Regions from separate parts of the Pseudoneobacillus rhizolycopersici genome, predicted to be linked through region 4. Evidence: riboswitches for the same ligand, from Rfam matches in the RefSeq annotation. Region 4 holds a riboswitch; each other region holds the start of a gene.
What was found. A riboswitch is a leader RNA that binds a small molecule or an ion and turns the genes downstream of it on or off. The one in region 4 is predicted to bind cyclic di-GMP.
Positions count from the first base shown of each region.

Region 1 (3,789 bases), on a different contig from region 4:
AAGGAAATTAAGACCTAGGTAGAGTCTTATTCTAGGTCTTAGATTACATAGTTAATACAAATTTAGAAGATAAAGAGGCTTGTCTATGAAAAAAACAATCCCAATTTTACTTACTGCCTTCATTTTATACCTTGGAATCACCTTTAAAGCCGAATTACTAAGTGCTGTCAGATCCGAAGCTTATATAGCCATACCGATTAGTATGCTATTTGTGGCTATACTCGTCTTCTTCCCTGTTATCCCCTATGTCGTCTTAGCAGGAATGATCGGTTCGGTTTTTGGAATCTGGTTGGGGACCGGTATTTCGTTCATAGGTATCGGGGTGGGAATAATGGTGATGTTCCTATTAGCTCGGTTCGGTTTTCAAGAATGGATGCAAGGTTATCTTCAAAAATATCCAAAACTGCAAGACTATGAAGGAATGTTTGAGAACAATGCTTTCCTTGGCATTCTCATTGCACGTGCTATTCCTGTTATTCCATCCCCAATTGTCAATATTGTTTCGGGAGTCAGTAAAGTAAAATGGCAGGTTTTTTTAGGGGCTTCCTTATTAGGAAAACTGCCTGCAATCTTCATCTTTACGATAGCAGGCAGCCTTATTGGGAATCAAAAATGGATATCTATCGTGATTTATGCGACTTACTTTTTGAGCATTGCTATTCTGATTGGCCGTAGGATGAAACAAAATCAACTAGCAGATCAACAAATTGTTCAGCCTTGAAAACGCTAATAGAAGGAAAGGATGCGAATTTGTGTTTTACTTATTTATGTATCTAGCATTTATTAATGTATTTGATGGATTCGTGACTTATGTAGGTCTTATCACTGGAAATATCGAAGAGTTGAACCCAATAATGAATTATTTATACGAAGTGGATCCATTATTATTTATCGGTGTAAAGTTATCATTGTCGTTTTTGTTGCTAATCATTTACTTCCTTATAAAAGAGCCAAAGTCTGTTGTCCTTAAAAGTTTACTACTAGTTTCTTCTATTATATATACGTTAGTTTGCCTTAAACATTCGTATTGGATTGCCCTAGTCATTAATATGTAAAACGGTGTTAAAACCCCATTTTAGAATCGAATAGTGGACATGCCCATTTTTTACCAAGAAATATCGACAAAATGATAGCGCTTTCGCTAAAATCACGACAGTTAAATTTTCCGAATTTTAATAAAATTGATTACTAGGTGGAAAATAGATAAATATATGGAAGAAAATGTCGGAAATATGATAAAACAAACTTTAGACCTATTACAATAAACGACATGCTAATCAAGAAGAACTAGATATAATTACCTTATCGCTAATACTTATGGCTTAAGTCAGAAAAGGGCAAACCTATTGAAAAGTAGGGACGCAAAGTCACAGATCTAAGGTACTGTCGAAACGACACTACGATGATGGCTGGATTACCTGAGGTACTTTTAACGTATTTTGGGGGAGATAAAGTGAAAAGTAGAACAAGTTGGGCACAAGAATTAGATAAGGAATGGTTAGAACTAATTATGGAAGCCAAAAGACTCGGGATCGAATTAGCTACTATTCGAGACTTTTTTCACCAAAATGAAGTAAAGGAGCTATTGTTAGAAAAATGAATAACAAATAATAAAGAGTATTTCTGAAGTGATGGAAATACTCTTTTTTAATTTATTCATTTTTGGACTGGGTTATTCTCCATTTATTAAATTCCAAGAATTCGCGGAACTGGTTCTTGGATATCCCCGATTCCATTGCCTCTTGGACAAGCTTTAGCCAATCAGAATCTAAATCTTCTCTCTCTATCGAATCGTTTATGAGGTAATCCACAGAAACCTCAAGAACGCTGGATACCTTCTCTAAAAACTGAATAGACGGATTAGATTGTAAGTTTCGTTCAATCGCACTTAAATACGATTTAGCGACCCCTGCTTTCTCGGCTAGCTCGGAAAGGGACATCTTCTTTTCGACTCGAAGTTGCTTAATACGTTCACCAATCATAGAGCTTCACTCACTTTAACATTTACTTTTTCCTATTATATCAGAAAACGAAATAATTTCATATTATCCATTTTCAAAACATTCACAAACTTTAGCGCTTTAAAGGATGTGGGGACAGTCCCCACATCCTTTAAAGCGCTAAAGTATTCTTCCATTGATTATCCATTTTGGGTATAATGATAGTTGGTAGGAGTTTAGGGTAGGAGTTGTTGGATGATGTCAATTTTGGTTACGGGTGGTGCCGGTTATATTGGTAGCCATACTTGTGTGGAATTGCTTAATGCGGGTTTTGATTTAGTTGTTTTGGATAACTTTTCAAATAGTAAGATAGAGTCATTAATAAGAGTGAAGGAAATTACCGGAAAGGATTTTGCGTTTTACCAAGCCGATCTGCTGAATCGCGAAGAGGTGGAGAAGGTTTTTCAAAATCACTCAATCGAAGCGGTTATTCACTTTGCTGGATTGAAGGCTGTGGGAGAGTCAGTATCCATTCCACTTCATTATTATCATAATAATATTACAGGAACGTTAGTTCTTTGCGATGTGATGAAGCAATATAATGTGAAGAACCTAGTGTTCAGTTCATCCGCGACAGTGTACGGAATGCCTGACACAGTGCCGATTTCTGAAGATTTCCCTCTAGGTGCAACGAATCCTTATGGGCGAACAAAGTTGATGATTGAAGAAATTTTACGAGATTTATATGTTGCGGATAGTAGTTGGAGCATAGCTCTATTACGCTATTTCAATCCAATTGGTGCACATGAATGTGGGCGAATTGGTGAAGACCCGAATGGTATTCCCAATAACCTTATGCCGTTTATTACTCAAGTAGCGGTGGGTAAGCTTCCTGAGTTGCGTGTGTTTGGTAACGATTATCCTACAGTAGACGGTTCAGGAGTACGGGATTACATCCATGTAGTGGATTTGGCGGATGGCCATTTAAAGGCACTTCAAAAAATCCTTGGGACAACAGGGGTCGAAGCCTATAACCTTGGAACCGGAACAGGCTATAGCGTTCTAGAAATTGTCGCCGCTTTTGAAAAAGCTTCTGGCGTGAAGATTCCTTATCAAATTGTTGATCGAAGACCTGGGGATATTGCCATTTGCTATGCAAATCCGAGTAAAGCCCGTGATCAGCTTGAATGGGCGGCCACAAGAGGAATTGAAGAAATGTGTCGCGACTCGTGGAAATGGCAGAAAGCAAATCCAGAAGGTTATTAACAAAAATAAGTACCCTTGAAAAATATAAATCTAACAGAGGAACCACGGCAGAAGCCGTGGTTTCTTTTTGCAGATTCTTAAACAAATAGAATAGAAAAAAATTTCAAAAAAATATATCAGACTATAGTATGACATCTTTACCATTTTGGCAATTTATAGTATAATCCTAACTATCAGAATATTAGGAATAGCACCTAGAGAATGAATTTTTGGAATATTATTAAAGGAGGAGAGTTTGCTAGTTTCTACATATTATTTTGATTCGGGGGGAAATGATTTGTTAAAGAAGAGCACATCAATATTATTTGCATCTCTACTAGCACTTTCAAATGGTGCAGCCTATGCTGCAGGTCCAGTTCCTGTTGCACCTACTAAAGAACAATCTGTTGATATCTCAGCTCCTAAGTTAGTCGATACCGAAAAAACTTATGCAGAAAATGAAAAGGTTCGCGTCGTAGTTGAATTATCAGCAAAACCTGCAATTGATTACGCTCAAAAACAAGGCGTAAAGTATAGTGATTTGAACAAAACTACTAAACTAAATCTTGAAGCGGATGCTTTAGCGGCACAAAAGAAAGTAATT
Region 1 is NZ_JBTOOE010000009.1:88,622-92,410, reverse strand. It holds gene ACX9YW_RS11565 (LPxTATN C-terminal sorting signal domain) at 1-18, shown strand, start outside; gene ACX9YW_RS11560 (TVP38/TMEM64 family protein) at 86-721, shown strand; gene ACX9YW_RS11555 (DUF5658 family protein) at 753-1,055, shown strand; cyclic di-GMP riboswitch class I at 1,327-1,422, shown strand; gene sinI (DNA-binding anti-repressor SinI) at 1,454-1,600, shown strand; gene ACX9YW_RS11545 (helix-turn-helix domain-containing protein) at 1,653-1,982, opposite strand; gene galE (UDP-glucose 4-epimerase GalE) at 2,199-3,206, shown strand; gene ACX9YW_RS11535 (S8 family serine peptidase) at 3,484-3,789, shown strand, end outside.
Region 1: another riboswitch for cyclic di-GMP. It lies ahead of sinI (DNA-binding anti-repressor SinI); the one in region 4 lies ahead of ACX9YW_RS07450 (DUF192 domain-containing protein).

Region 2 (3,789 bases), on a different contig from region 4:
TTGAGTAGGGTTTACCTTCCCTGGCATAATCGAACTACCAGGTTCGTTTTCAGGGATAGTAATTTCCCCTATCCCACATCGAGGACCACTAGCAAGCCACCTGACATCATTGGCAATCTTCATCAAATCAGCAGCCAAAGCTTTCATTGCTCCATGCACAAAACTAATCTCGTCATGACTCGTTAATGCATGGAACTTATTAAACGATGAGAAAAAGCTAATACCCGTATAATTGGCAATCTCGGAAGCAACCATTTCACCGAACTTAGGATGAGCGTTTATTCCTGTGCCGACTGCGGTACCACCAATGGCTAGCGCGTACATTTTTTCAATAGATTCGTTTAACATCTCAAGAGAACGTTCTAACATATAAACCCAGCCACTTACCTCTTGCCCAAGGGTAAGGGGTGTGGCATCCTGAAGATGGGTTCGACCAATTTTCACAATACCAACAAACTGTTCTTCCTTCTTTATTAAAGTTGCTTTTAACTGCCTGATTGCTGGAAGCAGCGTTTCCCTAACGGCCGTAACACCGGCGATATGCATAGCTGTTGGAAAGGTATCATTCGAGCTTTGACTTTTATTAACATCATCATTCGGATGTATTTTCTCATTTATGCCCTGAGCTTGAAGCCATTTACTACCCACATTTGCGATTACTTCATTGACATTCATATTACTTTGGGTTCCGCTTCCGGTTTGCCAAACAACTAGAGGAAAATGATCATTCAGCTTTCCGTAAATAATTTCTTCACATGCATAAATAATTGCCTTCGCTTTTTGGTCAGAGAGCTTGCCAAGCTTTTCATTTACGATGGCGGCACTACGTTTTAAAATGGCAAATGCAACAATCACCTCAAATGGCATCCGTTCCGTACCGATTCGAAAATTCTCTTTGCTGCGTTGAGTCTGAGCCCCCCAATAGCGGTCTATTGGAACCTTGACTTCACCCATTGTATCTTTTTCCATCCGATAATCCATTTTGTCACCTCGTCAAAAATTGCTTGTACCTACTTTAATAATATGTAGAAATTTGTAAAAGTATATCCGGAAAAAATGGAGCTAGATATTGTTAAGAGAAGCTGCAAGATTAGTAGAAAAATGGAAAAAAATGTTGAAAAAAATTAACTCTATAATCCGTAAAAAGCCCATCCCGTTCATTGACTAGGGAAGAAAAGCAATATATATTTATATATAAATGAAAGATTTATAATCTTTCATATTTCTTTTTTTAAAAGAAAAGGCAAACTTATTGAAAAATGAGGGCGCAAAACTATAGGGGCTAAAGTCTGCATGATAACGCCAGCCAGTTACCGTTATATTGTAAAACTACAGGCTAATTCGGATACGGTTAGTCTTTTTTTATCATTTTATTTCGGTTTTGATACATTGTTCAGGTCTTGGTTGGTATTTAAAGTCAGAAAATTTAAACATTTATTGATTGAAATAAATTTTAGGAAGTGTCTTAATATGGTAAATATCAATCAACTGAATGGCAGTGAGCTAATTTTTAACTTGATTAACAAAATGCTAGACAAAATAGGAACTGAAAAAGAAATGATATCTCAGGATATATTGAAGCTTATAGATAAACAATTGGAGACTAAGCAAGAAAAGGAAGTAGTAGGATCGATTTTTTATCAATTACAGCAAATTCATCTACAAATGGAAAATGTGACATGGCTAAATAAACATTACAAAATTCTCCATGACTTTGCCCAAGTATGCAGTAAAACATTGGACGAGGATATTCTGCTTAACAAGGCATATGAAATGGTATCCCAAGTTATGGCTACAGATGCTTTCTATATCGCCTTATATAATGAGGGGGACAGTCATGTTCATTTTGAATTTATCGTTGATAATGGTAAGTTTTATCCAAAAGAAAGCATTGAATTTGGCGAGAATTATGCCTCGGAAGTCATAAAATCCAGGGAAATCATTCATCTAAAAAAAGCCCCACAATCTTTAGTTTACGGTGCAGCTGCGACTTTTGGTGAGCGGGAGACAAGTTCCTGTCTATTTATTCCTGTCATTATAGATGATCATGTCAGAGGGGTTATTTCAGCGCAAAGTTATTCGGATTTTGCTTATCGGACTGAACATGAGGAACTTCTACAAATTATCGGAACTCAAGTAATCAACTCCATTGAAACAGCTAGATTATACGAAAAAATCTATAAAATGTCGCAAACAGATGAGCTAACGGGCCTGAAGAATCATCGTGCCTTCCATGTGGACTTATCAAGGCTTATGACAGAATCTGACCAAGAGATTACTTTAATAATGATTGATTCCGACAATTTAAAAAAAGTTAATGATAATTACGGTCACGATGTAGGTGATTTATATTTACGGGTCTTGGCAAATGGAATCAAAAGCGTTTGTGGGGCCAATATTGAAGGTTATCGGTATGCCGGTGACGAGTTTATGATTTTGATTACCACCAATCAGCAGTATGAAGTGACCTACCTTCACGAAAGCCTTATCAATTTTTATCAAAATACCCCAATTCATGTGGCGAATAAGCAATTCCATGTTTCTTTTAGTACAGGGGTAGCAACTTATCCGCATCATGGGAAATCAGTAGATTCATTGAAAAAATCAGCAGATATAGCCTTATATGCTGCCAAAAAATCCGGAAAAAATCAACTTGTGTTGGCGGAAAATATGAAGACTTTGGAGGATAAATTACACAAACATATGTATTTTATATAATAAAAAATGGATGGATTGTAACCCATCCATTTTTGTTGTAAATATTATTGATGTCTTTCCCTGCATTTGCTTCCTGATTCATTAAGAGAAACATCGAGGCTACTATTATTGTCCCTTGGATTGGCATTATCTTTATTTTCCTAGTATTGCTTTTCCTCTTTGTGACCATCGATAAATGGCCTCGCGTAATTCCATCGCATATGGTTCTACATAAGGCATGCCCATTTCAGTGGCGATTTGGATTTCTTTTTCAATATCATAGGGAACTCGGGAAATCTCGATTGAAAATGGCCCAAATTCAGTTGCTCCATATTGACCATGCAAAATTGCGTAAGTAGCTTGTGGGATGTCTAATGGATTGCCGACACTTCCTACATTAAATAAGGTTTTTTGATCATCAATCGGTTCAATTAAAGCAGCATGTATGTCGCCGAAGCCGACGATATCAGGTTGCAAGTCTTTGGCAAGTGGAGTAATCCATTCAGTGTTCTCAAACATTGCTAGCTTTTCTCCTTTTGGATGAATCATTGGTACGACACGGTGATGAATGCTTTTAGCTGATGCATGATAGAGTCTAATATATTTTCCGCTCATATAGAAGTCAAAATGAAATGGTAAAGTAGCTAAATAGTTCAGACGTTCTTCTCCGAGCTGCTCTTGATGCCATTTCATCACTTCATTATCAGTTAGTTTCTGAATACCTTCATCCCAATTACCAAGTACGACTACATCACAAGTCTCTCGAATACGGTCAAGACATTTTGCAGAATTGGGTCCTTTTCCAACCAAATCACCTAAGCAGAAAATGGTTGTGATCCCTCTTGCCTTAATATTTTCTAACACAGCCTCAAGGGCTGTGAGGTTTCCGTGAATATCCGAAATAATGGCCACGCTTTCCAAAAAAATCGCTCCTCTCTTTAACCTTTTCATTTCTCTATATAGTGAAAATATCCTGCTTGTTTTGAAAAAAATAAGCTAAATACGGTTGACTTTGACGTTGCGTAAAGGTGTATCTTTGAGTTACAAGGAGGTTATCAACGATGGAATACACAGTGCAAAAACTAGCAATCT
Region 2 is NZ_JBTOOE010000003.1:95,224-99,012, forward strand. It holds gene fumC (class II fumarate hydratase) at 1-981, opposite strand, end outside; cyclic di-GMP riboswitch class I at 1,233-1,318, shown strand; gene ACX9YW_RS04885 (GGDEF domain-containing protein) at 1,471-2,718, shown strand; gene ACX9YW_RS04890 (metallophosphoesterase family protein) at 2,851-3,618, opposite strand; gene ACX9YW_RS04895 (MerR family transcriptional regulator) at 3,759-3,789, shown strand, end outside.
Region 2: another riboswitch for cyclic di-GMP. It lies ahead of ACX9YW_RS04885 (GGDEF domain-containing protein); the one in region 4 lies ahead of ACX9YW_RS07450 (DUF192 domain-containing protein).

Region 3 (3,789 bases), on a different contig from region 4:
ATCGGTTAGTTCACAAAGCTTTCGCATTGATAAGGAACGTTCTTTCAATAATTTACTTAGAAGCAAGCCTAGTTGACTATTTAATTTGGTATCTGCCATCTCTATGTTCCTTTCTATAGTAAAAATCAATCCATTAATAAATATAGGATGCCATGACGCAAAACATTGCTTCTCCATTGTTTCTATAAAGTGCCAATTTAATATACTCAGTTCATTGACAATTTGTCAACACCCTACTCTTTTATATTATATAATAAGTGCTCTGCTGTTAAAAGTTAAAACTATAAATTTCCATTCCACTTTCGCTAAACCATTACATCAACAAGAACAATAGAGTAAATTTGCAAATGTTAACACCATTAATCAATTGGGATACCATTGACACAAGGTCAACAACGAATGATTCTACGGTCACCAAAAACTTTACCGGCAGTTAGAATTGTTGTAATATTTAAAATTAGAAAACTTATTCTGAAACATAGGGAGAATTCATATGCCATATATTCATTCCATTCAAAAGGCTATTGATTATATAGAAGAAAATATTCACAATGATATATCTCTTGAAAAAGTAGCCTCTCATGCCGGTTATTCCTTATATCATTTTCATAGAATATTCACCTCTATTATGGGTTGTTCTATTAAAACGTATATTAGACGTAGAAGACTTACATGTGCGGCATATGATTTAAATCAAACGAATAAAAGAATTATTGATATTGCGTACGAATATCAATTTGAAAGTCAGGAGTCCTTTACGAGGTCATTTCAACAGTTATTCGGGGTCACTCCCGGAAAATATCGAAATAATAAACCTTACCTAGAGTTTGTAGGCCCCCATGAGATTTTGGACATTTTTGATAAAGAGCTTGATGTAGCCAATTTAAATCCAAGAATCGAGAAAAGGGATTCATTCTATGTAATAGGTATGGAGAAACAACAACTTGAAATTGCCGGGTCAGCTAATCGAAACAAAACGATTCAACATGATATCCCATCATTATGGGAATCGTTTCTTTTAAACATGGACCAAATTCAAGGGAAAACCGACAGTAGAATAACCTATGGAATTGGACGACCTACAGGTGGGGGCATTCATTTTTCCTACATGGCTTGTATGGAAGTCCATTCGGGGAATACGCCCATACCAACGGGGATGATTGGTTCAGAGGTCCCAGGAGGAACGTATGCAGTCTTTACCTATTACGGCAACTCACAAAACATACCTAAGCTAGCAAACTATATTTATGGTTCATGGTTACCTACTACCACCTATCGGTTAAATTTCGGAGTCGAAATGGAGGTGTACAATGAAAGTTGGAAGAAAAGTGAAAGTGATGAAATAGGAGTGGAAATATGGGTTCCGATTCACGAGATTGAATCTCCTGTAGAGTGACCATAAGATTTCCGCAAAAAATATCAAAAATTTCAAGATATGGGTTAGTACAATAAAGATAGATAGACATTTTTTTTAGCGGAGGGATATCATGTTAACTAGTAATCATTTAGGTTTCCAACTCGTATCAAAAGAAGAATTTAAAGTGGTTGGTATGGAACTATCTGGTCCATACAGTGAACTATCACAAATCGGACCATTATGGGGTAAATTTGTAAGCCGTATTCCAGAAATATCGGCAATCGTAAACCCTCAGGTATCAATTGGATTAACCAACGATCGTCCAAGCGATTTTACTTACTATACCGCAGTTGAAGTGTCCGAAACGACCAATGTTCCAGCAGGAATGATGGTTCTGACCATCCCTGCTGCTACCTATGCAGTCTTCACACATAAAGGATTAACGGAGAATCTAGGAGAAACAATTAACAACGCTCGCAAAACCATAGTAGAATCAGGTTATACCATTGACCATACAGCCTTCTGGTTCGAACGCTATGATAAAAGATATAACCCCACATCAGCACAGTCGGAATTTGATTTATATTTTCCTATCATAAAATAGCTTAACGTGGTGCCTGGCACCAACCACCTATGAAGCCACCATTTGTCCAATAGAAGCCCTCTATTGGACATTTTGAGCTCTTCCTACTGCCATAATTACCCATCATTCTCAAATCGTCCCCCTATTCCCATCCCATCACGTAACGATTACTTGGTTTCGGCCATTTTCTTTGGCTTTGTATAGGGCTTTGTCGGCTTTTCCGATAAATTCTTGGACGATTTCTCCTTGGTATTTGGATAAACCCATACTAATCGTGATAGATATTCTTTCATTTTTATACGTAAATGATGATTGTTCAACCTCTTTACGGATGTTTTCTGCTAATCTTATTCCTTCGCCTACTTCTGTGTTTGGCAAAACAATAGCAAATTCCTCGCCCCCAAACCGAACATACGCATCAGAACTTCTAACATTAGTTTTAATGATGTTTGAAATCTGTTTTAAGACCTCGTCACCACATTGATGGCCATGATGGTCATTTACCTTTTTAAAATAGTCAATATCCAACATAATAAGGATCAAGGGACTATTTTCTCTTTGACTATACGGAATCACTTTTTCAAGAATTAAGTCGAAATACCTTCGATTGTATAATCCAGTCAACGAATCGATGATGACTAGTTTTTGCATCTTCTTCAATACCCTGATATGCTCCATACGAAAATGAGTAACCGTTAGCAGAATCGCTCCATTCATTAAGGACTCCAAAAACAAAGCAATCAACTCAATACTACTTGAAAAGCCTTCACCCCAAAAATACGTCCCATATTTTAAAAGACTATAGAAACAGGCAACTCCAACAGCGACCTTCCATTTTGGATACATAATGACTATCAATATATTAGGAATCAAATAAATGGACCAAACAAATGTTGATAGCCGTCGCATTTCTTCACTCAAATGGACATGAATAATGATAGGCAAAATTGAAATAACTACCATTACCAACAAATATAATATTTTACGAATCAATCTTTTTACCTCTTACGAACGTATTTTTTTCTATAAAAAAAGACTAATCAGTCCGATTAGTCTACTTTAAATCATCGGAAACTGGCTGGCATCATCCTAAGGATCTTAGCCCCTCTAGTTTTGCGTCTTCATCTTTCGATAAATTTGCCTTTTCATTATTATACCGTTTAAAAATCTATTTTCTTTGAAAATATTCATAATTATTTTCTGTCACCATTTTATAGGTAGCCGGCCCAATATTATTATTCATTAAGACTGCAAAACTATTAAGAATTCCGTTAATATATGTCGATTCATGCTCTCCAATCATAAATTCAATACCATATTCAGTAATGTCCTCATTGTCTTCTTCTTTCCAAACAATACGCCCCATTACTTCAATGGTTTTATGGAGAATTTCTGTAGAAAACCGAAGGGTCATATCGCCCCTAACTGGCAGTTTCAAGGTAGAAAGAAAGCGAAGCCCACCGATACTCATATCGTATATTAAAACTTTTGCCTTTCCTAAATGCAATGTTTTACCTCCAATAGAGAGAAGTGTCATTTCTGCTTCAAGTGGATAAGGGAAACTTACTCGAAAGTGTTTTCTTTTTCTTTGCTTTTCTTTTAATAATGGATCGATTGGTTGTAGGACTTTTTGCTGCATTAGAGGTTCAAATTCTTCAACTGGAACTGGACGACTAAATAAATAACCTTGAGAAAGTAGGCAATGTTCTTTCTGAAGTAATTTTAATTGTCCCATCTTTTCGACTCCTTCGGCAACCACATCTATTTTCAAACTGTTTGCCAAATAAATAATCGACTTTACAATAAACAAGTTATGCTGGGATTCGGTCATATTTTGGATAAACGATTT
Region 3 is NZ_JBTOOE010000022.1:53,691-57,479, reverse strand. It holds gene ACX9YW_RS18400 (helix-turn-helix domain-containing protein) at 1-99, opposite strand, end outside; gene ACX9YW_RS18395 (AraC family transcriptional regulator) at 494-1,396, shown strand; gene ACX9YW_RS18390 (GyrI-like domain-containing protein) at 1,488-1,961, shown strand; gene ACX9YW_RS18385 (GGDEF domain-containing protein) at 2,097-2,933, opposite strand; cyclic di-GMP riboswitch class I at 3,007-3,092, opposite strand; gene ACX9YW_RS18380 (EAL domain-containing protein) at 3,109-3,789, opposite strand, start outside.
Region 3: another riboswitch for cyclic di-GMP. It lies ahead of ACX9YW_RS18385 (GGDEF domain-containing protein); the one in region 4 lies ahead of ACX9YW_RS07450 (DUF192 domain-containing protein).

Region 4 (3,789 bases):
TCCTGATATAACAGTTCGATAATCCTTGTATCCAACTCGCTTTGTTGGTCATCCCCTCTTTGTTCAGCAGGTATTTGATTTAGGTGATAGTGGATGCGATTAGGTAATTGCTTTTTTACATCATCCTTTATGAAGTTTACATAGGTTTCATCAATTTTTACCCTATGCTCTTGTTCATATTGTTGAACAACTTGATTAACAGTTTGATCAAGATTAGGAAGCATACTGCTTTCTATTCTCATAATGCATTGAAATGGATAAGCTAGCTGGGTTGGTGATGTGGTAGGTTGCTGATTATTAACAGCAAAATCTTCAATTCCTTGTAAGTCACTTGGATTGAGACCGATATTTAGTGTCCCATCTAACCTTTCTACCTTTAGTTGGTCAAATTTATATTCAATCCGATCGATTTGGATTGGTGGTTTGTTTTTTAATGTTTTGATTTCTTCTACAAGCTCACCGACTGTTTTTTCTAATTGTCTTATTTTTCTATCTTGTGATTCGACAAATGCATGCAGTCGATGAATGTAATCAATATAATTAGAATTCATCATTGTTTGGATCTCCCCCTAACTTTCTCTTTTTAGCTGATGGAGAACGGAACAAGAGGTGCTTCTTGACTGCTGGGTGCAGTTGGAAAAGGTCCTTTCCCGCCGATTTCACTAAGAGGTATTTTGAATCCACCACCTGGTTTTTGGACCTCTGGGGCTGGTTTTATAAAGCCTCCAGTATTAAAAAGATTTGCCGCTGGCTTAATAATCCCGGTACTCCCAATTTGGAATACACTTGAATTTGATATACCGCCTATCTTAATTAAATGAATATTGATGGATTGTTGGATGTAAAAGTTCAACGATTATCACCTTCTCTAAACGGTAAGAGTCAATATGTCATACCCTAACCAATATTAAACAAAATTCCTTGGTCAAGGCCGTCTTGGTCAAAAGTATTTGTTTGACTTTGGAAGTTATGAATATAGAGACCTTCACCTGTATTAAACGAGCCCGCTCCTGCAAATGTCTTGGCGTGGGCAATGGGCATGATTTTATAAACATCGCCAATATTAAAAATAGAGCTGGAGCTGATTGAAATAACCTGTGCGACACCGACAATTGCTGGCATTTTTGGACACCCTTTTCTTGTAATGATAAATTTCTTTATTATCCTATGTATTTTTAGGCTGAATGTGATAAAAATGCCTAATAAACACTAGCACCACGATATTTGACGGATAATGTAAATATGATAATCTAAAAGAAAAAAGTAAAAGAGGTCACTAAAAATGAGGAGTAGGGCAAATCCAATCCAAGAGAAGGAACGAATACAATCGATTGATGCAATGAGGGGATTCGCAATCCTTGGGATTTTTTTAACAAACATGATCGCATTTCATTCACCTGTACTTTATTTGAATCCATACTTATGGTGGAGTTCAAAATCCGATCAAACAATTTATAGTTTAATCGATTTTTTTGTACAAGCCAGCTTTTATCCACTTTTTGCCATGCTTTTCGGATTTGGTTTAATGATTATGAGGGAAAGATCAATCGAACGAGGATTTTCCTTTACTCCAATTGCGATGAGAAGGCTCTTAATGCTTTTAGTCATCGGTTGTATTCACGCCTTCCTCATTTGGCATGGAGATATATTAATAATATATGCACTGTTCGGATTTGTTGCCTTGCTGTTTTTGGGTTTGAGTGGAAAAGCATTGCTATGGATTGGAGTGCTTACCTATCTGATTCCCAATATTTTATTTGGTCTGCTATTATTTCTTGCTAGCCTATTTTCACCCACTGATCATTTCGCCAATCATGACAAAGCGAATCAAGCGGCGGCTATATATCAACATGGTAGCTATTCCGAAATAACCGTACAACGGATCCAAGATTGGAGTTATGTTAATAATCTTGAGAACTTAATCGTTTTATTTTTTGGGATATTTCCGCTTATTTTAATAGGGGCCGGGATTGCGAAATTAAAATGGGTTAAAAATATGATCGAACATAAAAAGCGTTTTAAGTTGTTGTTAGTGATTTTTTTGCTGGCAGGAAGCTTATTAAAGTTGCTGCCATATGCTGTTCGCAATTTATTCTCTGAATATATTCAAGATATCTTTGGTGGACCTTTGTTGGCAGTATCTTATGCAATCCTCTTCATTCTATTGATAGAGAAACATACTACTATTTTAAAACCGTTTCAAGCAGTCGGAAAAATGGCGATGAGTAATTATTTATTTCAATCCTTTGTAGCTACACTCATTTTCTATAGCTATGGTTTGGGGCTTTATGGAAAAATATCGGTTGGAACAGGAACACTATTAGTTCTAGTAATCTTTATCGTGCAAGCTCTAATTAGTATATATTGGGTAAAAAACCATTATTATGGTCCAATCGAATGGGTGTGGCGAGCTGTTACTTATTGGAAAATTCCTAAATGGAAGAAATAAAGTGTAGGACAAAGTGACCTGAATTCGACAAAGTTCTTGTATAAAATGGCTCGGATTTACTAGAAATGCTACAAATTTTTTTAAAAAGCCTAAATTCTATTAAATACATGAGGGTAAATAGACCTAAAGTGTGGGTCTATTAAATTAGTCCTTTGGTTCGATTTTCAAAAAAAATGAAAAATACTATCATAAAAGCAAGAGATCAGTCGAAATAATAGGACAAAAAACACTGAATCTCGATAAAGGCAAAACTGACGAAAGTCAGTGACGCAAAGCTACAGGGGCTAAGGTGCAAAAGCACTATGCCAGCCAGTTACCGAAAGATCAGGGTGTATTCATTGTGTTCTAATGAACCCCCCTTTCGGTAAAGGTGGGGTTATTTGAGTTGTATGCAAAATTGGAGGTGTAACAATGAAAGCCGTGAACCTATCAAATGGTACGGAAATAGCAACGGAGATTTCATTAGCCCATTCATTTTTTAAGAGATTAAAAGGCCTAATGTTTTCAACTAGTTTGCCTGAAGGTCACGGAATGCATATCCAACCCTGCCAATCCATCCATACCTTTTTTATGAACTATCCAATTGATGTCCTGTACCTCAACAAAGATTACGAGATTGTTGGGCTACAAGAATCCTTTCCACCCTCAAAAATTGGACAAGTCTATAAAGCAGGTCACTCTGTACTAGAACTGCCTCCAGGAACTTTACAGAAAACAGGAACGAAAGTCGGACACAAAATTAAATTAATATGAAGGGGTTGTATTGAAAATGATGAAAAAGATCAAAGCTTTATTCGTTGAAGAGCAAGGGCAAGGTATGACGGAGTATGGTCTTGTACTTGGAGTTGTAGCAGTAGCTGCAATCGCTATTATTGGTTTAATGGGAGAACAGATTAAAGGATTATTTGATGATATGTTTGGAAAGGTAGACGGAATTAAAGATAAGATTACTCCTTAATAAGAAGTTTAAAGTAAATAAATTTCTTATATTTTCACTGGCCTTGCGTTGAAAAATACGTGAGGCTATTTTTAATCAAAGACTTACTCTTTTGAAAGGGGTAAAGAAAAATGTGGTTAAATCTTGTATTAATTTCTCTGCTGGTCATATGTGTAACAACTGATTTAAAAAACCGAAAAATTTATAATAAGGTTTTACTTCCAGCCTTTGTTATCGCAATGATTTATCACGTTATAACAGCTGGTTTAGCGGGATTAACTAGCTCTATATTAGGTGCTCTCGTAGGCTTCTCCATTTTACTAATTCCCTACTTCATGGGTGGTATGGGTGCAGGTGATGTCAAATTATTAGCGGTGATAGGAGCAATCAAAGGAATAGGCTT
Region 4 is NZ_JBTOOE010000005.1:82,197-85,985, reverse strand. It holds gene gerPC (spore germination protein GerPC) at 1-554, opposite strand, end outside; gene ACX9YW_RS07465 (spore germination protein GerPB) at 584-853, opposite strand; gene ACX9YW_RS07460 (spore germination protein) at 898-1,122, opposite strand; gene ACX9YW_RS07455 (DUF418 domain-containing protein) at 1,283-2,449, shown strand; cyclic di-GMP riboswitch class I at 2,684-2,770, shown strand; gene ACX9YW_RS07450 (DUF192 domain-containing protein) at 2,861-3,202, shown strand; gene ACX9YW_RS07445 (Flp family type IVb pilin) at 3,219-3,407, shown strand; gene ACX9YW_RS07440 (A24 family peptidase) at 3,518-3,789, shown strand, end outside.